3 regions of the Streptomyces sp. NPDC052020 genome follow, and region 3 is predicted to be linked to each of the others. Evidence: riboswitches for the same ligand, from Rfam matches in the RefSeq annotation. Region 3 holds a riboswitch; each other region holds the start of a gene.

Region 1 (4,785 bases), on a different contig from region 3:
CTTCGAGACCATGCCCGCCCACCAGCTGGAGCTCGCCCTCTGGCTGGAGGCCGACCGCATGGGCTCCCTGCTGACCGCCCTCGACGACGAGTCGATGGAGAACCAGCGGGACGTGGTCAAGAACGAGCGCCGCCAGCGCTACGACAACGTGCCCTACGGCACCGCGTTCGAGAAGCTGACCGCCCTCGCCTACCCGGAGGGCCACCCCTACCACCACACCCCGATCGGCTCGATGGCCGACCTGGACGCGGCGACCCTGGAGGACGCCCGCCAGTTCTTCCGCACGTACTACGCGCCGAACAACGCGGTGCTGTCGGTCGTCGGCGACATCGACCCCGAGCAGACGCTCGCCTGGATCGAAAAGTACTTCGGCTCCATCCCGTCGCACGACGGCAAGCCCGCCCCGCGCGACGGCTCGCTGCCCGACGTCATCGGCGAGCAGCTGCGCGAGGTCGTCGAGGAGGAGGTCCCGGCCCGGGCGCTGATGGCCGCCTACCGCCTCCCGCACGACGGCACGCGCGCGTGCGACGCCGCCGACCTGGCGCTCACCATCCTGGGCGGCGGCGAGTCGTCCCGCCTCTACAACCGCCTCGTGCGCCGCGACCGCACGGCCGTCGCGGCCGGCTTCGGCCTGCTGCGGCTCGCCGGGGCGCCCTCGCTGGGCTGGCTGGACGTGAAGACGTCCGGCGACGTCGAGGTGCCGGTCATCGAGGCCGCCATCGACGAGGAGCTCGCCCGCTTCGCCGAGCGGGGACCGACGGCGGAGGAAATGGAGCGCGCTCAGGCCCAGTTGGAGCGCGAGTGGCTGGACCGGCTCGGCACGGTCGCCGGCCGCGCCGACGAACTGTGCCGTTTCGCCGTCCTCTTCGGCGACCCGCAGCTCGCCCTGACCGCCGTGCGGCGCGTCCTGGAGGTGACGGCCGAGGAGGTCCAGGAGATCGCCCAGGCCCGCCTGCGCCCCGACAACCGCGCGGTGCTCGTCTACGAGCCCATCGCCCCGGAAGCCGAGACCGAGGCCACCGACGAGAACGAGGAGGCGGCCAAGTGACCGAGCTCGCCACGATGGACTTCCACCCCCAGCCGCAGGCCGGCGAGCCCAAGCCGTGGGCGTTCCCGGCCCCGGAGCGCGGGACGCTGGACAACGGCCTGACGGTCCTGCGCTGCCACCGCCCCGGCCAGCAGGTCGTGGCCGTGGAGGTGCTGCTGAACGCGCCCCTGGAGGCAGAGCCGACCGGTCTCGACGGTGTCGCCACCATCATGGCGCGGGCCTTCTCCGAGGGCACCGACAAGCACTCCGCCGAGGAGTTCGCCGCCGAGCTGGAGCGCTGCGGCGCCACCCTCGACGCGCACGCCGACCACCCGGGCGTCCGCCTGAGCCTGGAGGTGCCCGCCTCCCGCCTGGCCAAGGCGCTCGGCCTGGTCGCCGACGCCCTCAGGGCGCCCGCCTTCGCCGACAGCGAGGTGGAGCGGCTGGTCCGCAACCGCCTCGACGAGATCCCGCACGAGCTGGCCAACCCCTCCCGCCGGGCCGCCAAGGAGCTCTCCAAGGAGCTCTTCCCGGCCGACTCGCGCATGTCGCGCCCCCGCCAGGGCACGGAGGAGACGGTCGCGAACATCGACTCCGCGGCCGTACGCGCCTTCTACGAGCGGCACGTCCGCCCCGCCACGGCCACCGCCGTGGTCGTCGGCGACCTGACCGGCGTCGACCTCGACGCGCTGCTCGGCGACACCCTGGGCGCGTGGACGGGCTCGCCGGCCGAGCCGCGGCCGGTGCCCCCGGTGGTCGCGGACGACACCGGCCGGGTCGTCATCGTGGACCGCCCCGGGGCCGTCCAGACGCAGCTGCTGATCGGCCGCACCGGGCCGGACCGGCACGACCGCGTGTGGCCGGCGCAGGTGCTCGGCACGTACTGCCTCGGCGGCACCCTCACCTCGCGCCTGGACCGCGTGCTGCGCGAGGAGAAGGGCTACACCTACGGCGTGCGGGCCTTCGGCCAGGTCCTGAGGTCGGCGCCGGACGGCACGGGCGCCGCGATGCTCGCCATCAGCGGCTCCGTCGACACCCCCAACACCGGCCCCGCGCTGGAGGACCTGTGGACGGTGCTGCGCACGCTCGCCGCGGAGGGGCTCACCGACGCCGAGCGCGACGTCGCCGTGCGGAACCTGGTCGGTGTGGCGCCGCTGAAGTACGAGACCGCCGCGGCCGTGGCCAGCACGCTGGCCGACCAGGTCGAGCAGCACCTCCCCGACGACTACCAGGCCGAGTTGTACCGGCAGCTCGCCGCGACCGGCACCGTGGAGGCCACCGCGGCGGTCGTCAACGCCTTCCCGGTGGGCCGCCTGGTGACCGTCCTCGTCGGTGACGCCGCGCAGATCAAGGCGCCCGTCGAGGCCCTCGGCATCGGTGACGTCAGCGTCGTCGCGGCCGAGTAGACCGCCCGCCGGGCCCGCCCGGCGGCGCCGCGCGCGTGGGGCCCTGGTGAGGAGAAGTCACCAGGGCCCTCTTATGCCCGAATTGAGGCGGAGGTTGCCTGTCTGCCCTGTGGGATGCGCTACAAAAACGGTCTTTCGTTTGGGATTCGAAAGCCGCCCCCCTTAGCGTCTTCCCGGCTGTCCGTCAGGCAGTGCGCCGCATCCGCGGCACCGGACAGTCATCGCCGAGTCCCCGTACGGCGCGAGCCAGGGGAGCCGGGGACCCAACCGCAGTCCCTGGGGTGAATCGGACGCCCGCGCGCGCAGCGAGGGGGTCCGTAGGAGACCTTCCTGCTCCGAACCCGTCAGCTAACCCGGTAGGCGAGAGGGAAGGAAAGGACCAGTCTGTACATGGCGTTCACGCGCGCCGCCGGGAAGCACCGCCGTCCCAGCCGGATGCAGCGCACCACCGCCCGCGCGGCGGGGGTCGCGGCCCTCACCACCACCGGCGTCATCGGCACCGTGGCGGCTCCGGCGTTCGCCGCCGAGCCGGCTCCCGAGCAGACCGGCCTCACCCCGGTCGTCACCATCGGTGACTCCATCGCCGACCAGATCGACGCCCAGGCCGCCGCGCAGCGGCACGCCGCCGAGGAGGCCGCCCTGCGCAAGATGGCCGAGGAGGCCGCGCGCGAGCGGGCCGCGGAGGCCGCCGAGGAGGCGAAGGAGGCCGCCGAGAAGGCCCGCGAGGCCAAGGAGCGCGCCGCCCGCGAGGCCGAGCGCGAGCGCCTGAACACCTTCGTGATGCCGATCACCGGCTCCTACGTCTCCACCGGCTACCAGGCCGGCAGCTCCCTGTGGTCCTCCGGCAGCCACACCGGCGTCGACTTCCACGCCGCGAGCGGCACCCCCGTCCACGCCGTCGGCGCCGGCACGGTCGTCGAGGCCGGCTGGGGCGGCGCGTACGGCAACCAGGTCGTCCTCAAGATGCACGACGGCACCTACACCCAGTACGGTCACCTGTCCTCCATCGGGGTCTCGGTGGGCCAGACCGTCACCGCGGGCCAGCAGATCGGCCTGTCCGGCGCCACCGGCAACGTGACCGGACCGCACCTGCACTTCGAGGCGCGTATGTCGCCCGAGTACGGCTCGGACGTCGACCCGGTCGCCTACCTCCGCGCGCACGGCGTGTCCCTCTGACGCACCGGACGCCTCCGCGTCCCCGAGCCCCGGCCGCTTCCCGGCCGGGGCTTTTCCGCGTTCCGGGACCCGGCGGCCCCGCCGCCGATCCCATTGCCCGGCCCCGCTGACCAAAAAATACCCATGAATTACGGCCCGCCATCGGAATTTCCGGCCCGCTGTCATACAGTCAATCATCACGCGTCCATCGTCGACGTTTCACGGGGATTAAGACGGAGGTCGGTCATGCGTGTTCCGGCGCATTCGGTATGCACGGCGATCCGGGACGACATCGTCGCCGGCGTCCACGAGCGCGGCAGCCGGCTCACCGAGGAACTCCTCGCGCGCCGCTACGGAGTCTCCCGGGTTCCCGTCCGCGAGGCCCTGCGCACCCTGGAGGCCGAGGGGTTCGTGGTGACCCGGCGGCACGCGGGCGCGTGCGTCGCGGAACCGACCGAGCGGGAGGCCGCCGACCTGCTGGAGATCCGCCTGCTGCTGGAACCGCTCGGCGCCGCCCGGGCCGCCCAGCGCCGCACCGAGGCACATCTGAAGGTGCTGCGGGGCCTGGTCAGACTGGGGCAGGAGCGCGCCAGGCGGGGCGCGAGCGAGGACCTGCGCTCCCTGGGCGGCTGGTTCCACGAGACGCTCTCCCAGGCCTCCGGCAGCCCCCCGCTGATCGCGATGCTGGCCCAGCTGCGCCACAAGATCGCCTGGATGTACGTGGTGGAGGCGCCGTCCGGCCCGGTGGAGCTGTGGGCCGAGCACGGCGCGATCGTGGACGCGGTGGCGCGCGGTGACAGCGAGCGCGCGCGGGTGCTCACGGCCCAGCACACCGAGCGGTCGACGGCCGCGCACCGGCTGCGCCTGCCCGCCGCGCGCGAACGGACCGAGCCTGTGAGGACCTCGCAACACCACGTAAACACGGCTGGCCCACGGAATTAACACAGGCGCCGTATACAAAGAAGAGATATTCGGCCGCGGGCCTCTTTTTCGTTGCCGTTTCCGTGTGGGTGCCCTTTTTCGCGCCCCGGTGCGGGAAATCAGGGGAATTTCCCCAAGGGAGCGGACGTCTGCCGCGGGGAGCGAACACCCGCGGTCGGAGGAAGAGTCATCCACGCGCGAAAAAAGCGCCCGCAGGGGCCAAACGAAAGAGCCGCGCCCCGAGAGAGAGGGCGCGGCTCCGTCGCCGGGCACCAG
Region 2 (4,785 bases), on a different contig from region 3:
AGGAAGCCGCCGACGTCACCGAGGTCACCGAGGCCGCCGCCCCCCGTGGCGGCCGGCAGGCCCTGCCCGCCCGTGTCGAAGGCGGCGATCGTGTTCCAGCCCTCGCCGATGACCTCGATGCCGCCGCGCTCCCCGGCGCGGTCCCCCTCCGTCTTCCGTCCGGTCTCGGGCGCCCGGTCCGTGCCGCCGTCCTCGGTGATCTTCGCGCCCTCGGGCGGGGTGAAGTCGAAGGTCGAGGCGGGCGGCTTGGCGAAGCTGACCTGGGTGAAGCCCGCGTCCACGACGGCGGCACCGCCACCGGCCGGGGTGAGGGTGAACTTCAGCGGCAGCCCGGTCTTCGCGTCCACGGCGACACTGACCGCCCCGATCGTGGAGCCCTCCTGCCGGGGCTTGATCAGCAGCTTGTAGGCGTCCCGGCCGGCGACCTGCGCGGTGCCGTCGACCGTCACCGACGTGGTGTCGTCGACCGCCTTCAGCGCCTCCTCGGTGAGTTCCCGCGGGGTGGCCGGCATCTGCCGGCGCTCCTTCGTCCGCTCGCCGGCGGAGCCGGGGACGGTGGCGTGGTAGACCTCGTTCGACGCGCTGTCGTAGCCCCAGACGTCCTCGCCGTCGTGGATCAGGCTGTACTCGGCCGCGTTCTCCAGCAGCGACAGCTTCTGCCGGTCCGGGCCGTCGGCCGCGACCCGCAGGGTGTGCGTGCCGGACACCAGCTCCGTGAGCCTGGCCGACGGGTCCGCGGCGGAGCCGCCGTCGTCCTGCCCCGGGGAGCCGGAGGCCATGCCGCCCGCCAGCCCGCCCGCCATCCCGTCCACGAGGCCGCCCAGGTCCGGCAGGCCGAGGTCCGTACTGATCTTCACCGTGCCGGACAGCCGCTGCACGTCCGACGTCGCGATCTTCTCGATGAGCTGCTGCGCCGTGATGTCCGGGAGATCGGGATCGCCGGCGTCGGCGAGCGCCGGGACCAGCCCGATCGTCGCCGCCGCGACCCCTGTCACCGCGACGGGGACGACGTACCGCGCGGCCCTGCGCCGCCGGGTCCCCGGTTCCCGGCCCTCGGCCGCGGTCGTGCTGTCGTCGGATGCGTACGGTGCCATGTGTGCCCTACCTCCGTGGTCGGCGGCGGCTGGCCGGGTCGTGTCCTCAGCGTCGTGCGTCCTCGCACCGGTCTCACCGTGAGCCGCCATTCTCACCCGAATCGGTGAGGAGTGGTGATGTCCGCGATCCCCATCTGACCAAATCGGACAGGCGGATTCGTCAGACTGCGGACTCAACTCCGCCTACTGCTGCGGTATGACACGAGGGGACGACGACACCCCCGTCCAGTAGGGGACGCGCCGCCCGCGACCGGCCCCGGGGCGCGCGCCCCGGCTGTCCGGGCCCCAGGCCCCGACGGTCCGGGCCCCGGCTATCCGGCCCGGTGCACCACCGCGTCGCACAGCTCCACCAGGGCCGCCTTCGCCTCGCACTCCGGCAGCGGGGCCAGCGCGGAGCGCGCGTCCTCGGCGTAGCGCACGGTGTCCCGGCGGGCCTGCTCCAGCGCCGGGTGGGCGCGCAGCAGGCGCAGCGCCTCCGCGTGGCGCTCGTCGTCGGACAGGTCGGATTCGAGCAGCTCGCACAGGGCGCGGTCCTCGGCCAGCCCCAGCCGGGCCGCCCGCTCCCGCAGACGGAGTACGGGCAGGGTGGCGATGCCCTCGCGCAGGTCCGTCCCCGGCGTCTTGCCCGACTCGTGGGAGTCGGAGGCGATGTCCAGTACGTCGTCCGCGAGCTGGAAGGCGACGCCGAGCCGCTCCCCGTACTGGGTGAGCACGTCCACGTGCGTCTCGTCGGCCCCGGACATCATCGCGCCGAACCGGCACGAGACGGCCACCAGCGACCCCGTCTTGCCGCCGAGGACATCGAGGTAGTGGTCGACCGGGTCCCGCCCGTCCTGCGGTCCGGCCGTCTCCAGGATCTGCCCGGTGACCAGCCGCTCGAACGCCAGGGCCTGGACGCGGACCGCCTCCGGGCCGAGGTCGGCGAGGATCTGCGAGGCCCGCGCGAACAGGAAGTCGCCGGTGAGGACCGCCACCGAGTTGCCCCAGCGGGTGTTGGCGCTGGCGACCCCGCGCCGCACCGCGGCCTCGTCCATCACGTCGTCGTGGTACAGCGTCGCCAGGTGGGTCAGCTCGACGACGACGGCCGAGGGCACGATGCCCGGGGCGTACGGGTCGCCGAACCGGGCCGCGAGCATCACCAGCAGCGGACGGAAGCGCTTCCCGCCCGCCCGCACCAGGTGCTGGGCGGCCTCTGTGATGAACGGCACTTCGCTTTTGGTTGCCTCGAGCAACCCTTCCTCGACAGCCGCCAGTCCGGCCTGGACATCGGCTTCCAGTGCCTGGTCCCGCACGCTCAGCCCGAACGGCCCGACGACGGTCACGAGGGGTCTCCTGTCTGCTGGTGTCTACTGGCGCTTACACGGTTTGTCGATAGGTCGCTGCCATCACTCAAGTCAGCGTATCCGGTCACGTTTCGATCACCGCTAGCGCCCACCGTTACAGGATGGTCGGTATCGGATCATGACCGGCATGCTTTTGATCAGTCGATATGAGCAGACATGAACCGACACCCCTGAGCCGACACGGCGCGCCGGAGCCGGCCCGGAAGATCCCACCACCGCGACCAACGCCCGGCACCCCGGGAACGTCACCCATCCGGCACCCACCTCCCCTCCGCACCTCCCCATCTCCCTCCGTTCCCCGTCCGCCATCTCCCTCCGTCCCCCGCCCGCCCCGCCTTTCCACTCCGCCTCCCGGTGAGCCCCGGGACACTCGTCACCCGCCGAGCCCCGGCCGGCATCCGCCTCGCTCCCCAGGGTTGGGCATTTGAGGGCTAGTTGGCCCTATTGCCCGTTTTGGCACTCTTCCGGTCTCTCGTGAGTTGGCTCACGCGTCACTCCCGGCGCACGGCCGCCCCGGGCCCGCCGCCTCCCCTTTGCCCCGTAAGCCAGTTGGGTCTGCGCCCCCGCAAAGGATCAAGTACCGCAAACACCCCAGACCAAGGTCAACAGGATCGATAGGTGATTCCTGCACTTGTTTCGGACATGTTCCCTCGCATACCTTCCCGGCCTGTCGGGCGGACGCCGAATCCTGCCGCCGCCCGGACGCACTCACATCGACTCGACCAACTCACGCACGGCAGGAGCGGGGGACCCAGGTAAGTCGCCGCGCCGGTCACCACACCGGAGCGGCTTGGGGTGAAGCCGTGCCCGTCAGGGCCATGGCCGGGCACCTCCCGCCCGAACCCGACAGCTCACCTCGCAGGCGGCAGGAGAGGAATACGTCATGCGCGCAACCGGTCACCTCCGGCCCGCCACCACCGCCCGGCTCGCCCGCAAGCTGGCCCTCGCCGGCACGGGCGCCGCCATACTCGCCCTGCCGCTCGTCGGCGCCACCGGCGCCTCCGCGGCCACCCCGGCCGCCGCGCCGGCGGCCACCACCGCGGCTTCCGCCTACACCAACGACCTCGACGGCTGGATCCGGCAGTCGCTCGACATCATGGCGCAGCAGGGGATTCCGGGGACGTACGACGGCATCCACCGCAACGTCATCCGCGAGTCGTCCGGCAACCCGTACGCCATCAACAACTGGGACTCCAACGCCGCCGCGGGCACCCCGTCCAAGGGCCTGCTCCAGGTCATCGACCCGACGTTCCAGGCGTACCACGTGCCCGGCACCTCGTGGGACCCGTACGACCCGGTCGCGAACATCACCGCCGCCTGCAACTACGCGGCCCACCGGTACGGCTCGATCGACAACGTCTTCGGACCGTACTGATCCGCCGCGGGGCCCCGGCGCGGGACCGCGCTCCCGGTCCGCGCCGCCGGGCCGCCCCGCCGCACCGTGCCGCTGAACGGCGCCGGCGAAGGGCACCGCCGAACAGTGTCACCGAACGGGGCTGGCCGAAAACAGTCGTTCGAGGACGACGGCGATGCCGTCGTCCTCGTTCGACGCCGTGACCTCGTCGGCGACCGCCTTGAGGTCGGGGTGGGCGTTGGCCATCGCGACGCCGCGCGCCGCCCAGTCGAACATCGGGATGTCGTTGGGCATGTCCCCGAAGGCGATGGTCTGCCACGGGCTCAGGCCGAGACGCCCGGCGGCCAGCGCGAGCCCGGTCGCCTTGGTGATGCCGCACGGCTGGAGCTCGACGGTGCCCGGCCCCGACATGGTGACCGTCGCCAGCGAGCCGACCACCGCGCGCGCGGTCTCCGCCAGCTCGTCGTCGGACAGCTCGGCATGGCGCAGCAGCACCTTGCTGATGGGCGCGCACCACAGCTCGTCGCGCCGGTCGATCCGCACCGCGGGCAGGGTCGGGTGCGGCATCAGGTACCCGGGCTCGATGAGGGTGAGCCCGTCGACACCGTCCTGGTCGACGGCGGCGTAGACCTGCCCCACCTCCGCCTCGATCTTGCCGAGCGCGGTCTCGGCCAGCTCCCGGTCCAGCGTGACCGACCACAGCAGGCGGCCGGCGCCGGCGTCGTACAGCTGCGCCCCCTGTCCGCACACCGCCAGCCCGGTGCACCCCAGGTCCTCGAGCAGCGACCGCACCCTCGGCGCCGGGCGGCCCGTGACCACCAGATGCCGGGCGCCGGCCTCGGCCACCCGCGCGAGGGCCGCGCGCGACCGGTCGGAGACGGTGTCGTCGCCGCGCAACAGCGTTCCGTCCAGGTCAGTGGCGATGAGTGCATATGCAGAGCGGTCCATGATCAGAGAATACGGACAACCCGCCCCGTCGTTTCACCGTCGAACC
Region 3 (4,785 bases):
AGCCGGATCCGGGTCGCGGTGGAGAATCGGTCCCGGTCCTTCACCGCCATGTCCCCGGCCTCCCGTTTCACCGTCCTACGTGCGTACGTCCCCGCACACGGTACGGGACCGGGTACGGGGACGTACGTCCGACGCTTCCTACGAGGCGGTGGCTCAGCCCTTGAAGCGCGGGAAGGCGCTGCGGCCGGCGTACACCGCGGCGTCGTCGAGGATCTCCTCGATGCGCAGCAGCTGGTTGTACTTGGCGACGCGCTCGGAGCGGGCCGGGGCGCCGGTCTTGATCTGGCCGCAGTTGGTGGCGACGGCCAGGTCGGCGATGGTGACGTCCTCGGTCTCGCCGGAGCGGTGGGACATCATGCACTTGTAGCCGTTGCGCTGGGCCAGCTCGACGGCGTCGAGGGTCTCGGTCAGCGAGCCGATCTGGTTGACCTTGACCAGCAGGGCGTTGCCGGCGCCCTCGTCGATGCCGCGCTGGAGGCGCTCGGGGTTGGTGACGAACAGGTCGTCGCCGACGAGCTGGACCTTGTCACCGAGCTTGGCGGTGATGGTCTTCCAGCCCTCCCAGTCCTCCTCGTTCAGCGGGTCCTCGATGGAGACCAGCGGGTAGGCGTCGACCAGCTCCGCGTAGTACTCCGTCATCTCCTCGGCCGTGCGCTCCTTGCCCTCGAAGACGTACACGCCGTCCTTGTAGAACTCGGTGGCGGCCACGTCCAGGGCCAGGGCGACCTGCTCGCCGGGGGTGTAGCCGGCCTCCTTGATGGCCTCGATGATCAGGTCGAGGGCGGCACGGTTGGAGTCCAGGTTCGGGGCGAAGCCGCCCTCGTCGCCGAGGCCGGTGGACAGGCCCTTGTTCTTCAGGACCTTCTTCAGGGTGTGGTAGACCTCGGCGCCCCAGCGCAGGGCCTCGGAGAAGGACTCCGCGCCGATCGGGGCGATCATGAACTCCTGGATGTCCACGTTGGAGTCGGCGTGCGCGCCGCCGTTCAGGATGTTCATCATCGGCACCGGCAGCAGGTGCGCGTTGGGGCCGCCCAGGTAGCGGAAGAGCGGCAGGTCGCTGGCCTCGGAGGCGGCGTGGGCGACGGCGAGGGAGACACCCAGGATGGCGTTGGCGCCCAGGGAGCCCTTGTTGTCGGTGGCGTCCAGGTCGAACATGGCCTGGTCGATCAGGCGCTGCTCGGTGGCGTCGTAGCCGACCAGCTCCGGGCCGATCTGCTCGATGACGGCCAGGACGGCCTTCTCGACGCCCTTGCCCTGGTAGCGGTTGGTGTCGCCGTCGCGCAGCTCGATGGCCTCGAAGGCGCCGGTCGAGGCGCCGGACGGAACGGCGGCACGACCCGTGCTGCCGTCGTCGAGGCCGACCTCGACCTCGACCGTGGGGTTGCCTCGGGAGTCCAGGATTTCCCGGGCTACGACGACGTCGATGGACGGCACGAGCATCTCCTTCTTGGATGTGACGCGGGTGGGCAGGACCGCGGCGGTTCTGCCAGAGAAACCGTGTGGCTCTGCGGGACGAGCCTAACCGGCTCCGGGCGATCGGCCAGCCGGTCACCCACCCGTTGGGCAGAACCGAGAGTAAATTGTTTCCGAACGGAACAAATATGTCTCCCCGTACGGGCCGGTAACACGGGGTGAAAAAAGCCCGCCCCGGCGCGTACGGGGGATACGCACCGGGGCGGGTGGCCGCGAGGGGGCCGGACGGGCCGGACGCCGCGCCTTACTTCAGGTGCAGCTGCTGGCCCGGGTAGATGAGGTCGGCGTCCTCGACGATGTCCTCGTTCAGCTGGAACAGCTTCTCCCAGCCGCCCTTGACGTCGTGCTTCTCGGCGATGGTGCTGAGGGTGTCGCCCTCGACGACCTTGTACTCGCCGTCGCCCTTCTGGACCTTCTCGCCGGTCGGGGTGGTGACGGTCTTCTGGGAGGCGGCCGGGCGCTCCTCGGAGCGGGAGGCCTTCTGCTCGGTGGAGCGGGTCGTGGTCTCGGGCTGGGCCGCCGACGAGCCGGCCGAGGAGCCCGCGGTGGAGCCCGCGGAGGAACCGGCCGAGCCGCCGGAACCGGTGTCCGAGCCGCTCGACGAGCCGGCCGCCGCGCCGCCACCGGTGTACGCGGCGCCCGACAGGCCCGTGCCGCAGACCGGCCAGGCACCCTTGCCCTGGCCCGCGAGCACCTTCTCGGCGATCGCGATCTGCTGCTCCTTGCTGGCCTGGTCGGCGGTGGCGGCGTACTGCGTGCCGCCGTACGCGGCCCAGGTGGAGGCGGAGAACTGCAGACCGCCGTAGTAGCCGTTGCCGGTGTTGATGGACCAGTTGCCGCCGGACTCGCACTGGGCGACCGCGTCCCACTCGGAGGCGGTGGCGGCGGAGGCGTTGCCGGCCGCCATCAGCGGGGCGGCGACGGCGGCGCCGGTGACACCGGCGAGCGCGAGGGCGCGGGTGGCCTTGGACGGACGACGGTGCTTGCCCTTGCCGGAAAACAGCATGGATCGATCCCCTCACCGACGCCTGCGAGGTGAGCTGTCGGGTTCGGGCCGGTTGAGTTGCCCGGCCGGGTCCCTCGCGGGACTCGGCTCCACCCCTAGCCGCCCCGGCTCAACTGCCCGGCGCGGCGCCTACCTTGGTTCCCCCGCTCCTGCCTGCGGCGCGTGACGCGACGACTGTTCCCGGGCGGCCGCTGGCAGGATTCGGCGTTGCGGCAGCCGGGGCCCGCGATGGCGAGCGATCACGACCGTAGGCAGGGAACCGACGGAATTTCAAAGACGATCAGGGCTTCTGAGACCTATCTCTCACCGCGTTTATAACGGACATCACCCCCGAACCCGGGCGCGAACTCCCGCTACTTTTCGCCCGTTTCGGCCGTGACCGCAAGCTTCTGACCGGGAAGGATGTGGTCCGGGTCGGCGCCGATCGTCTCCTTGTTGCCGGCGTACAGCCCCTGCCAACCGCCGCCGAGGTCGAGGGAGTCGGCGATGGCCCACAGACTGTCGCCGCGGCGGACGGTATAGGAGCCGTCGACGGCCTCGCGCGCGGCCTCCTCGCCGCGCGAGGCGTGCCGCCCGGAGGAGGCACCGCCGCGGCGGTCGGCGGGGTTCTCGTCGGCGCTGGTGCCGCGATGGCGGCCGCCGCCGGACGACCCGGTGTCCGTCAGGCCGGAAATGGCGCCCTCTTGGCCGGAGTTGCCCGATCCGCCGCCTTCGGGGGCGGCCGGAGCCCGGGTGGAGCCGGAGGCGCCACCGGAAGCGGAATCAGCTATTGTGTCCGGCTTCGGCGATTCGTCCCCCGTGTTCGACGGCGCGTCAGAAGGGCCGGAGCGGGGTGGCGTAGAGGATGATTCGGGTGTTCCGGAGGATTCGGAAGATGCGGAGCTTTCGGATTCCGCGGAGCCGGCGGAGGAGTCCGGCGACGCGGACGGATCCGCGGAGGAGGACGAGTCGGAAGACCCCGACGAGCTCGACGAACCGGATGATTCGGGCGAATCGGTGGACTCGGTGGACGTCGTGCCGTCCGGTCCGCCGGACGCGTCCGGGGACGCGGAGGACGCGCCGTCCGCGAGGCCCGTGCCGCCGGCGGCCGACCCGGCACCACCGCTCAGGCCGGCCAGCAGACCGCAGGTCGGCCAGGCGGTGATGCCCTGGGCGGCGAGCACCTTCTCGGCGATTCTTATCTGCTGGGAACGGCTGGCCTGGTCGGCGCTGGACGCGTAGGCGAGTCCGCCGTACTTCTCCCAGTCGTCCTGGGTGAGTTGCAGACCGCCGTAGTAGCCGTTGCCGCTGTTCTCGCTCCAGGCGCCGCCGGTCTCGCACTCGGCGACCCGGTCCCAGGTCGTACCGTCGGCCGCGCTTGCGCCGGAGGCCCCCAGGAGCGGGATCGCGATGGCGGAGCCGGTCACTCCGGCGGCGACCACGAGGGCCGGAGCCTGGCGGGGGCGGCGGTGACGACCGTTCCCGGAGAGCATGCGGAGACCTTTCGCGAGACGACAGGGACCGCGCGGCGGGTGACGCTGGGCGCCGCGCTGATCCGTGAACGTATAGGCATACGATCACTTGTCACAAGTTCATGCCGCGTAGATCACACGAAGATCACAGAGGTGAACGGCTGTCACCTTTTGGTGGCGGCCGGTCGGTTCGCGGGCCGGTCAGGGGGCGGGTGTGAACGTCACGGGCAGCGTGCGCAGGCCCCGCATGATGAGCCCGCCGCGCCAGCGCAGGTCGGCCGGATCTGCCGCCAGACGCAGGTCGGGCAGACGGGTCAGGAGCGTGGCCAGCGCGGTCTGGCCCTCCAGCCGGGCCAGCGGGGCGCCGAGGCAGTAGTGGATGCCGTGGCCGTACCCGAGGTGCTGGTTGTCCCGGCGGGCGAGGTCGAGGGTGTCCGGGTCCGCGAAGCGCTCCGGGTCCCGGTCCGCGGCGGCGAGGACGACGAGGACCGGGTCGCCGGGTGCGATGTCCTGCCCGCCGAGGGTGAGCGGCTCGGTGGCGAACCGCCAGGTGGCCAGCTCCACCGGCCCGTCGTAGCGCAGGAGTTCCTCGACGCCGGTCTCCAGCAGGCCGCGTTCCCCGGCGGCGAGGGACCGCTGGAGGCGGGCGCGCTGCCCGGGGTGGGTGAGCAGGGCGTAGGTGCCGTTGCCGATGAGGTTGACGGTCGTCTCGAAGCCGGCGAACAGGAGGATGAACGCCATCGCCGCGGCCTCGTTCTCGGTGAGGTGCTCGCCGTGGTCGGAGGCGCGGATGAGGCCGGAGATCAGGTCCTCGCCGGGGCCGGGCTCGGGCGGCAGCGCCTCGCGCTTGCGGTG

Evidence for each region. A riboswitch is a leader RNA that binds a small molecule or an ion and turns the genes downstream of it on or off. The one in region 3 is predicted to bind cyclic di-AMP.
Region 1: linked by a shared signal. The riboswitch ahead of AB0L74_RS19975 (M23 family metallopeptidase) and the one ahead of AB0L74_RS23485 (transglycosylase family protein) in region 3 are both predicted to bind cyclic di-AMP.
Region 2: linked by a shared signal. The riboswitch ahead of AB0L74_RS20625 (transglycosylase SLT domain-containing protein) and the one ahead of AB0L74_RS23485 (transglycosylase family protein) in region 3 are both predicted to bind cyclic di-AMP.

Annotation. Positions count from the first base shown of each region.
Region 1 is NZ_JBFAWY010000018.1:62,687-67,471, forward strand. Features, by position in the region: gene AB0L74_RS19965 (pitrilysin family protein) at 1-1,048, shown strand, start outside; gene AB0L74_RS19970 (pitrilysin family protein) at 1,045-2,433, shown strand; cyclic di-AMP (ydaO/yuaA leader) riboswitch at 2,646-2,811, shown strand; gene AB0L74_RS19975 (M23 family metallopeptidase) at 2,824-3,609, shown strand; gene AB0L74_RS19980 (GntR family transcriptional regulator) at 3,835-4,530, shown strand.
Region 2 is NZ_JBFAWY010000019.1:41,336-46,120, forward strand. Features, by position in the region: gene AB0L74_RS20615 (DUF2092 domain-containing protein) at 1-1,094, opposite strand, end outside; gene AB0L74_RS20620 (polyprenyl synthetase family protein) at 1,406-2,416, opposite strand; cyclic di-AMP (ydaO/yuaA leader) riboswitch at 3,148-3,316, shown strand; gene AB0L74_RS20625 (transglycosylase SLT domain-containing protein) at 3,321-3,812, shown strand; gene AB0L74_RS20630 (HAD family hydrolase) at 3,921-4,739, opposite strand.
Region 3 is NZ_JBFAWY010000024.1:46,948-51,732, reverse strand. Features, by position in the region: gene AB0L74_RS23495 (septum formation initiator family protein) at 1-50, opposite strand, end outside; gene eno (phosphopyruvate hydratase) at 154-1,434, opposite strand; gene AB0L74_RS23485 (transglycosylase family protein) at 1,718-2,479, opposite strand; cyclic di-AMP (ydaO/yuaA leader) riboswitch at 2,484-2,650, opposite strand; gene AB0L74_RS23480 (transglycosylase family protein) at 2,833-3,951, opposite strand; gene AB0L74_RS23475 (cytochrome P450) at 4,132-4,785, opposite strand, start outside.